Linked DNA regions of Metabacillus sp. B2-18. The protein of the gene in region 1 interacts with the protein of each later gene in a pairwise test. Links are inferred from orthologs where the notes say so. Each region holds a gene or a part of one and is shown on either strand. Other genes may lie near its edges.

Region 1 (4,295 bases):
TAACTGCGCTTTTCACAGTGATAAGTGCTTTTTTAGGTCCTGGTACATTACCTTTGATTAATAATAGATTGCGTTCTGCATCTACTCTAACGATCTCTAAGTTTTGAACAGTAATACGCTCTCCACCCATACGACCTGGTAATAGTTTGTTTTTGAATACACGGTTAGGTGCTACAGGTCCCATTGAACCTGGACGACGATGGTAACGAGAACCGTGGGACATTGGTCCACGAGATTGTCCGTGGCGTTTAATAGAGCCTTGGAAACCTTTCCCTTTAGAAACTCCTGTTACATCTACGATTTCACCTGCTGTGAAAATATCAACTTTGACTTCTTGACCTACTTCGATTTGCTCTAAGCTAGCTTCACGAAGTTCTTTAACGAAGCGCTTAGGTGCAGTATTAGCTTTTGCAACGTGTCCTTTTTCTGGTTTGTTAGAAAGCTTTTCACGTTTATCTTCAAATCCTAATTGAACCGCGTTGTATCCATCAGTATCAACAGATTTCTTTTGAAGAACCACGTTTGGAGTAGCTTCGATAACAGTTACCGGAATTAAATCACCGTTTTCAGCAAATACTTGCGTCATACCGACTTTTCTTCCTAAGATTCCTTTGGTCATGAGTCACACCTCCTATAAATTATCAATCATTTATTTTAAAAAATTATAATTTGATTTCAATATCAACACCTGACGGTAAGTCAAGACGCATTAAAGCATCAACTGTTTGTGGTGTTGGGCTGATGATATCAATTAAACGCTTATGCGTACGCATTTCGAATTGCTCACGAGAATCTTTGTATTTATGAACTGCACGTAGGATTGTGTATACTGATCTTTCTGTTGGTAACGGAATTGGACCAGAAACATTTGCACCAGAACGTTTTGCAGTTTCCACAATTTTCTCTGCAGATTGATCAAGAATTCTGTGATCATAAGCTTTTAAACGGATACGAATCTTTTGTTTTGCCATTATTTTCCCTCCTTTTCGCCTACTTTTAAAATAGACATTTTCTCCGCAAGAATTTTCCCTACACACGCCATGGCAAAGCGGCCGTGTGTATCGGCAACCTCCTGCTTCATCGCAGTCAAAGACCAACATTGTCTATTATACATAAAACTTATGTTAGATGCAAGAACTATTTAAAATACCTAGTTTCTTGAGCACTTTTCATATTATACATAGAATGTATAAAGATATCAAGGATATCATTGTTGGTTTATTATTCATGTATTAGAAATGTAAGTGAAATAATCTTTTTTAAAAGAAAGATCTTATTAAGATGATCATTATTCAGTCTAATTTATGTCTCAATAATCAGATACGACTTAAGAGAAAACTTATTTATATAGTAGAAATAGAATTAATTCATTTATCGAAGTACCAAGGAATATTAGATGTATGCATTTTTTGTAGGTACTCGTGCTTATTACTGAAAAGGTATAATACGAGATTTATGATTGTGGTTTATTTATGGCAATCGAAATTGATGAACTGGGTGTCAAGAGAAGTATCTTATCATATTTTTATAGGATTTGAGCAGCTTGATTGTCTTGGTGTTATTTTTATAGAGAAGTGAGTGCTCTTATGAGTTCAATTCTCATATAAATATAACCTCGTTCTTGCTTCATATTGGTAATAAGGATCATCTCTTTCTTCATTAACAATATGTTTGCTCTTCATCCATCTTATGAAGAGCATTTCTCTCTTCATTATTATCACCTTTGGTCTTCATTCTCCTTATGAAGACCATTTCTCTCTTCATTATTATCATCTTTGGTCTTCATTCCCTTTATGAAGACCATTTCTCTCTTCATTATTATCATCTTTGGTCTTCATTCCCTTTATGAAGACCATTTCTCTCTTCATTATTATCATCTTTGGTCTTCATTCTCTTTATGAAGACCATTTCTCTCTTCATTATTATCATCTTTGGTCTTCATTCTCTTTATGAAGACCATTTCTCTCTTCATTATTATCATCTTTGGTCTTCATTCCCTTTATGAAGACCATCTCTTTCTTCATCTTCACCTCCTTTGTTCTTCATTCTCCTTATGAAGACCAATTCTCTCTTCATTTTCACCTCCTTTGTTCATCATTCTCTTTAAGAAAGTTATTTTTCTACAATTAGCCATCATTTGGAGTTTCATCGAATTTATAAACTCCATTCACATTAGTGTTTAAATTTATATACAAAAAAAGACGAGCAATATATGCTCGCCTTTTATCAATTACAAATTAAGATTGGATAGAAGCTACAACGCCAGCGCCTACTGTACGTCCACCTTCACGGATTGAGAATTTAGTTCCTTCTTCAATCGCGATTGGAGCAATAAGCTCAACTGTCATTTCAACGTTATCCCCAGGCATAACCATTTCGATACCTTCAGGAAGTTGGCAGATACCAGTTACGTCAGTTGTACGGAAGTAGAACTGAGGACGGTAGTTAGTGAAGAATGGAGTGTGACGTCCACCTTCTTCTTTTGATAATACATAAACTTCTGCTTTGAAGTTAGTGTGTGGAGTGATTGTACCTGGTTTAGCAAGTACTTGACCACGTTGAACATCATCACGAGCAACCCCACGAAGAAGTGCACCGATGTTGTCACCAGCTTCAGCATAATCAAGAAGCTTACGGAACATTTCAACACCTGTTACAGTAGTTGATTTTGGCTCTTCAGTTAAACCGATGATGTCGATTACGTCACCAACTTTAACTTGTCCACGCTCAACACGACCTGTAGCAACTGTTCCACGACCAGTGATAGAGAATACGTCCTCTACTGGCATCATGAATGGCTTGTCAGTGTCACGTTCTGGAGTTGGGATGTACTCATCAACAGCGTTCATAAGTTCAACGATTTTTTCTTCCCACTCAGCTTCACCTTCAAGTGCTTTAAGAGCAGAACCTTTGATTACAGGTACATCGTCACCTGGGAAATCGTACTCAGAAAGTAAGTCACGAACTTCCATTTCAACTAGTTCTAATAACTCTTCGTCATCAACCATGTCACATTTGTTTAAGAATACAACAAGGTAAGGTACACCTACTTGACGAGATAATAAGATGTGCTCACGAGTTTGTGGCATTGGGCCGTCAGCAGCAGATACTACTAGGATCCCACCGTCCATTTGAGCAGCACCAGTGATCATGTTTTTAACATAGTCAGCATGTCCTGGGCAGTCAACGTGTGCATAGTGACGAGTTTCAGTTTCATACTCAACGTGTGCAGTTGAGATAGTGATTCCACGCTCACGCTCTTCAGGAGCAGCATCGATCATATCATATGCCATCGCTGCACCTTTACCACTGCGCTTAGCAAGTACAGTAGTGATTGCAGCTGTTAAAGTTGTTTTACCATGGTCAACGTGTCCGATTGTACCGATATTAGCATGCGTTTTGGAACGGTCGAATTTTTCTTTAGCCATTCTAAAAATCCTCCTTAGAGTTCTATTTTTTTTTGGGATATATGTAACAGAAAGTGAAACATCACTTTCTGTTCTCACATAAGTAGTTATACTTCATAAAAGGGGGTAAAATCAATTACTCACCTTTATTTTTTTTGATAATTTCTTCAGAAATTGATTTTGGAACTTCTTCATAGTGATCAAAGTGCATTGTGAATACACCACGTCCTTGAGTGTTAGAACGTAATGAAGTTGCATAACCAAACATTTCAGATAGTGGAACCATAGCACGTACTACTTGAGCATTACCACGAGCTTCCATACCTTCTACACGTCCACGGCGAGAAGTAACTCCTCCCATGATATCTCCCATGTATTCTTCTGGAATTACAACTTCTACCTTCATAACTGGCTCTAGGATTACTGGGCTACATTTTGATACAGCATTTTTAAGTGCTAAAGATGCTGCGATCTTGAACGCCATCTCACTTGAGTCAACGTCATGGTAAGATCCATCTACTAAAGCAGCTTTTACATCAACTAATGGGAAACCAGCAAGAACACCGTTCTGCATTGCATCTTCAAGACCAGCTTGAACTGCAGGAACGTATTCACGTGGAACTACCCCACCAACGATTTTGTTTTCAAATTCGAAGCCTTTACCTTCTTCGTTTGGTTCGAACTCGATCCAAACGTGTCCGAATTGACCACGACCACCAGATTGACGTGCAAATTTCCCTTCAACTTTTGCTCCTTGACGGAAAGTTTCACGATAAGCAACCTGAGGTGCACCAACATTAGCTTCTACTTTGAATTCACGTTTCATACGATCAACCAGGATATCTAGGTGAAGTTCACCCATACCCGCAATGATTGTTTGACCAGTTT
Region 2 (3,489 bases), 3.4 Mb from region 1 along the record:
TGTAATCATATCATTCATTTTATATTGAATGTTATAGGAACCTCATTGCCAGTTAATCTTAATCCTCTGACTCTGCCAACTTTAATTTCGTTAAAAATGTTTTTAATGGATAAATAAATAAACCAGCAACAACAAGATTCATTGCCAAGGTTGGAAGTAACCTTAACGTTGTAAAATCATAGAGAGACATTTTTGTTGCATCAATTAAATAGTTAATTCCATAAACATAGTATTCAAGCACAGATATAGCTAAGAGAGTAAGAAATAATACAATTAATACGTGTCCATGTAGTACCTTCATTGCCTTTGATATAAGATAGGCCAAGAATCCGTATGCAAAAAGATAAATTCCCATGACTTCAATATAAATAATATCGTGTAAAAGTCCAAATATAAAGCCAAATAACATACCTTGGGTACGATTTAAGTATACAGTTATGAAAATGACAAAAATTAAAATAAATCTCGGAACAAATATATAATCTTCGGATATAAATGAAAGTGAAACTAAATGTGCAAAGATGCTTTCACTTATAAAAGAAAAAAAGACAAGAAAAGGAAGAATGAAACGTCTCAAGATTCCTCCTCCTCCTCTTCAGCCAATGCTTCCACCGGATCTTCTGATGCTGCGTTTCGCTTCGCTACCCATACCCGGTCAATATCGTAAAAATTAGCTGCAGGCTTTACATAGGCCATTTGTTCCAACCCATAAGAATCAGGCTCTACTTCGGTAATCTCCCCAATAAGAATTCCTCCAGGGAAAACTCCTCCTATGCCTGCTGTTATGACTTTTTGACCTTCCACAAGCTTAACATTTGATTCAATTCGACGAAGCAGAAGGGCTCCTTTTTCTTCGTCATAACCTTCAATTAACCCTGTAATTTTCTCATTATTTTTAGTTGTGTCGTTTTCTTTTTCATCACCATCTGCTACTGGCAGTGGTTGCACCTCAGCTGATATTCGATTTTTCAAATCTGTTGCACTTAAAAGTTGTACAGTCGATGTGAATTGAGAGGTTGATTTTACTTTCCCAACCAGTCCCTGTGCTGTGACAACAGCCATGTTCGGCTCAACCCCGTCTTGTTCTCCTTTATCAATGGATACATAGTCATACCATTTATCTGGATTTCGACCTATAACAGCTGAAAATATTGGATTATAATCCCTTAAATCGGCAACCTTTCCAAGCTCAGCCTTTAGTTTTTCATTTTCAATTTTGTACTCTTGTAAATCAGCTTCAAGCTGCATATATTCATCAAGTCTACTTTTTAGTAGCTCATTTTCTTCATACGTATTTTTTAAATCGTTCACATTTTCAAAGAAGTTTGATACGTATGTTGCAGGCTTATGAAAAATTGATTGAAAAACACTTACGGTGTCTTGCAAAAATTGTTCCGGCCATGATAGCTCTCGATTATCTTTTAAAGAAAAACCAATCAATGCCACTAAAACGATCACACTTACTAGTAACAAGATAAGGCGTTTATTTAGAAAAAACTGTGGCATGATGAACACCCTCTTATTTCTAATTTAGTAGAAAAACTCGGCTTAGCGCCAAGTAGAATGGCGAAAACCTTTGTCTTTTTTATCCTATTATTGCAGGAGAATCTTATTCTTCTTACTAACATAAAACAGAGCCAGCACTGCGAGTCAGTACCAGCCTGATTTATAAAACTATTGCTTACAAAAGTTAACGACTGTCTCTAGCTTTATTTTTAAACAAATGAATATGCTCTAAAGCTTTACCTGTTCCGATTGCAACACAATCTAACGGATCTTCTGCAATTAATACCGGCATATTCGTTTCTTCACCAATCACCTTATCAAGGTTGCGAAGAAGGGCTCCCCCTCCTGTTAACACAATTCCACGATCCATAATATCCGCAGCAAGCTCTGGTGGAGTTTTTTCCAATGTATTTTTCACTGAATCAACAATCATATAAACCGTGTCTTTTAGGGCTTCGGCAATTTCCTCAGCCGTAATCTCAATTGTTTTCGGTAATCCTGTTAATAAGTCACGTCCACGAATATCCATGTTTTCCACGCCATCAGGAGAACCTGCTGAACCAATTTCTACTTTGATCGCTTCAGCCGTACGATCACCAATCATTAAGTTATATGTTTTGCGAATGTATGTAGTAATAGCCTCATCCATTTCATCACCGGCAACACGAATTGATTGACTTGTAACAATTCCACCTAGTGAAATAATGGCTACTTCCGTCGTTCCTCCACCAATATCAACAACCATACTACCTGTTGGTTCCCAAACAGGCAGATTTGCACCGATAGCAGCAGCAAATGGCTCTTCTATTGTATAAGCATCACGGGCACCTGCTTGTCTTGTTGCATCAATAACTGCTCTTTCCTCTACCGCTGTTATACCTGAAGGAACACAAACCATAACATAAGGCTTTCTTGAGAAAACACCTTTTGTTTTCGTTGCTTGCTTAATATAATACTTCATCATTGTTGCTGTTGTTTCATAATCCGCAATAACGCCATCCTTCATTGGTCGAAGGGCAACGACATTTCCTGGCGTACGTCCGATCATGTTTTTTGCATCATTACCAACGGCAACAATTTGCTTTGTGTCTGTTTGCAGAGCAACTACAGATGGCTCCCTAACAACAATTCCTCTTCCTTTAACAAACACAAGTGTGTTTGCAGTCCCCAAATCTATTCCAAGGTCTCTTGTACCAATACCGAACATAGGGTGTATCTTCCTTTCTGAAACGAAATATGCTTTTGCTTATTTTTATGAAAATTGACAGAATGCAACTTTCTTCTTTTTGAGGTTAGCTTGCTCGTTACTAACAAGTGAGTTCTTTTTCGTAACTTTTCTTCATCTTCCATAAAAACATGAGCTTTTTTGGTGACCCTAAAAAACCCATAAGACTTATTATATCGTAATTGCTCAAAAAAAAAAGTATTACATGTAGCCTTTTTCTTTCAGACTAACAAATTTTTGTTCACCAATGATAAGATGGTCCAAAAGTTCTATGCCTAACACCTTTCCACATTCTGATAACCGTTTTGTTACCTCAATGTCTTCTCTACTCGGTGACGGGTCACCAGAAGGATGATTATGGATGCATATTAAAGAAGCTGCAGATCTTTTTAAAGCTTCCTTAAAGTAGGGTAAGAACCCGGCGCCTTGCTTAGTTGCCTAAGTAGGTTTCCAAGAACTCCCCTCCAAACCGTACGTACTCCTCTCAGAGTATACGGCTTTCCATTTATCAATCTAACTTTCCATTGTGTAAGTCATGGTGGCATTTTACACACATGGCAATCGTCTTGCGATTTCTTGCAATCATGGTTTGTTCCCATCGTTTCTTACCTTTTAAATCTTTAAGTTTATTGACATGATGCATTTCTAATGGAACATTTTCTGCACCACACCATTCACACTTTTCAGCTAAGAGGCGTTCAATGAGGCTTGTTCTGCCACCGTAAAGTAACGTATTTTCAATTATATCGACTGATTGT

The links.
Region 2: the proteins of tuf (region 1) and LPC09_RS18285 interact in binary tests that used the Bacillus subtilis proteins (3 or more experiments, as listed by UniProt). The link is inferred for Metabacillus sp. B2-18 from one-to-one orthologs.

The regions. Positions count from the first base shown.
Region 1 is NZ_CP088245.1:138,237-142,531, reverse strand. Bases 1,334-4,224 are described here. They hold tuf (elongation factor Tu), read right to left. Parts: upstream 3,429-4,224; coding sequence 2,238-3,428; downstream 1,334-2,237. Other genes in these bases: fusA (elongation factor G), read right to left, coding at 3,544-4,224. In the rest of the region: rplC (50S ribosomal protein L3), read right to left, coding at 1-619; rpsJ (30S ribosomal protein S10), read right to left, coding at 663-971; more of fusA, read right to left, coding at 4,225-4,295. UniProt on the Bacillus subtilis protein: GTP hydrolase that promotes the GTP-dependent binding of aminoacyl-tRNA to the A-site of ribosomes during protein biosynthesis.
Region 2 is NZ_CP088245.1:3,584,772-3,588,260, forward strand. The notes cover bases 703-3,489. They hold LPC09_RS18285 (rod shape-determining protein), read right to left. Parts: upstream 2,714-3,489; coding sequence 1,691-2,713; downstream 703-1,690. Other genes in these bases: mreC (rod shape-determining protein MreC), read right to left, coding at 703-1,506; ltrA (group II intron reverse transcriptase/maturase), read right to left, coding at 3,240-3,489. Outside these bases: rod shape-determining protein MreD, read right to left, coding at 59-577; more of mreC, read right to left, coding at 574-702.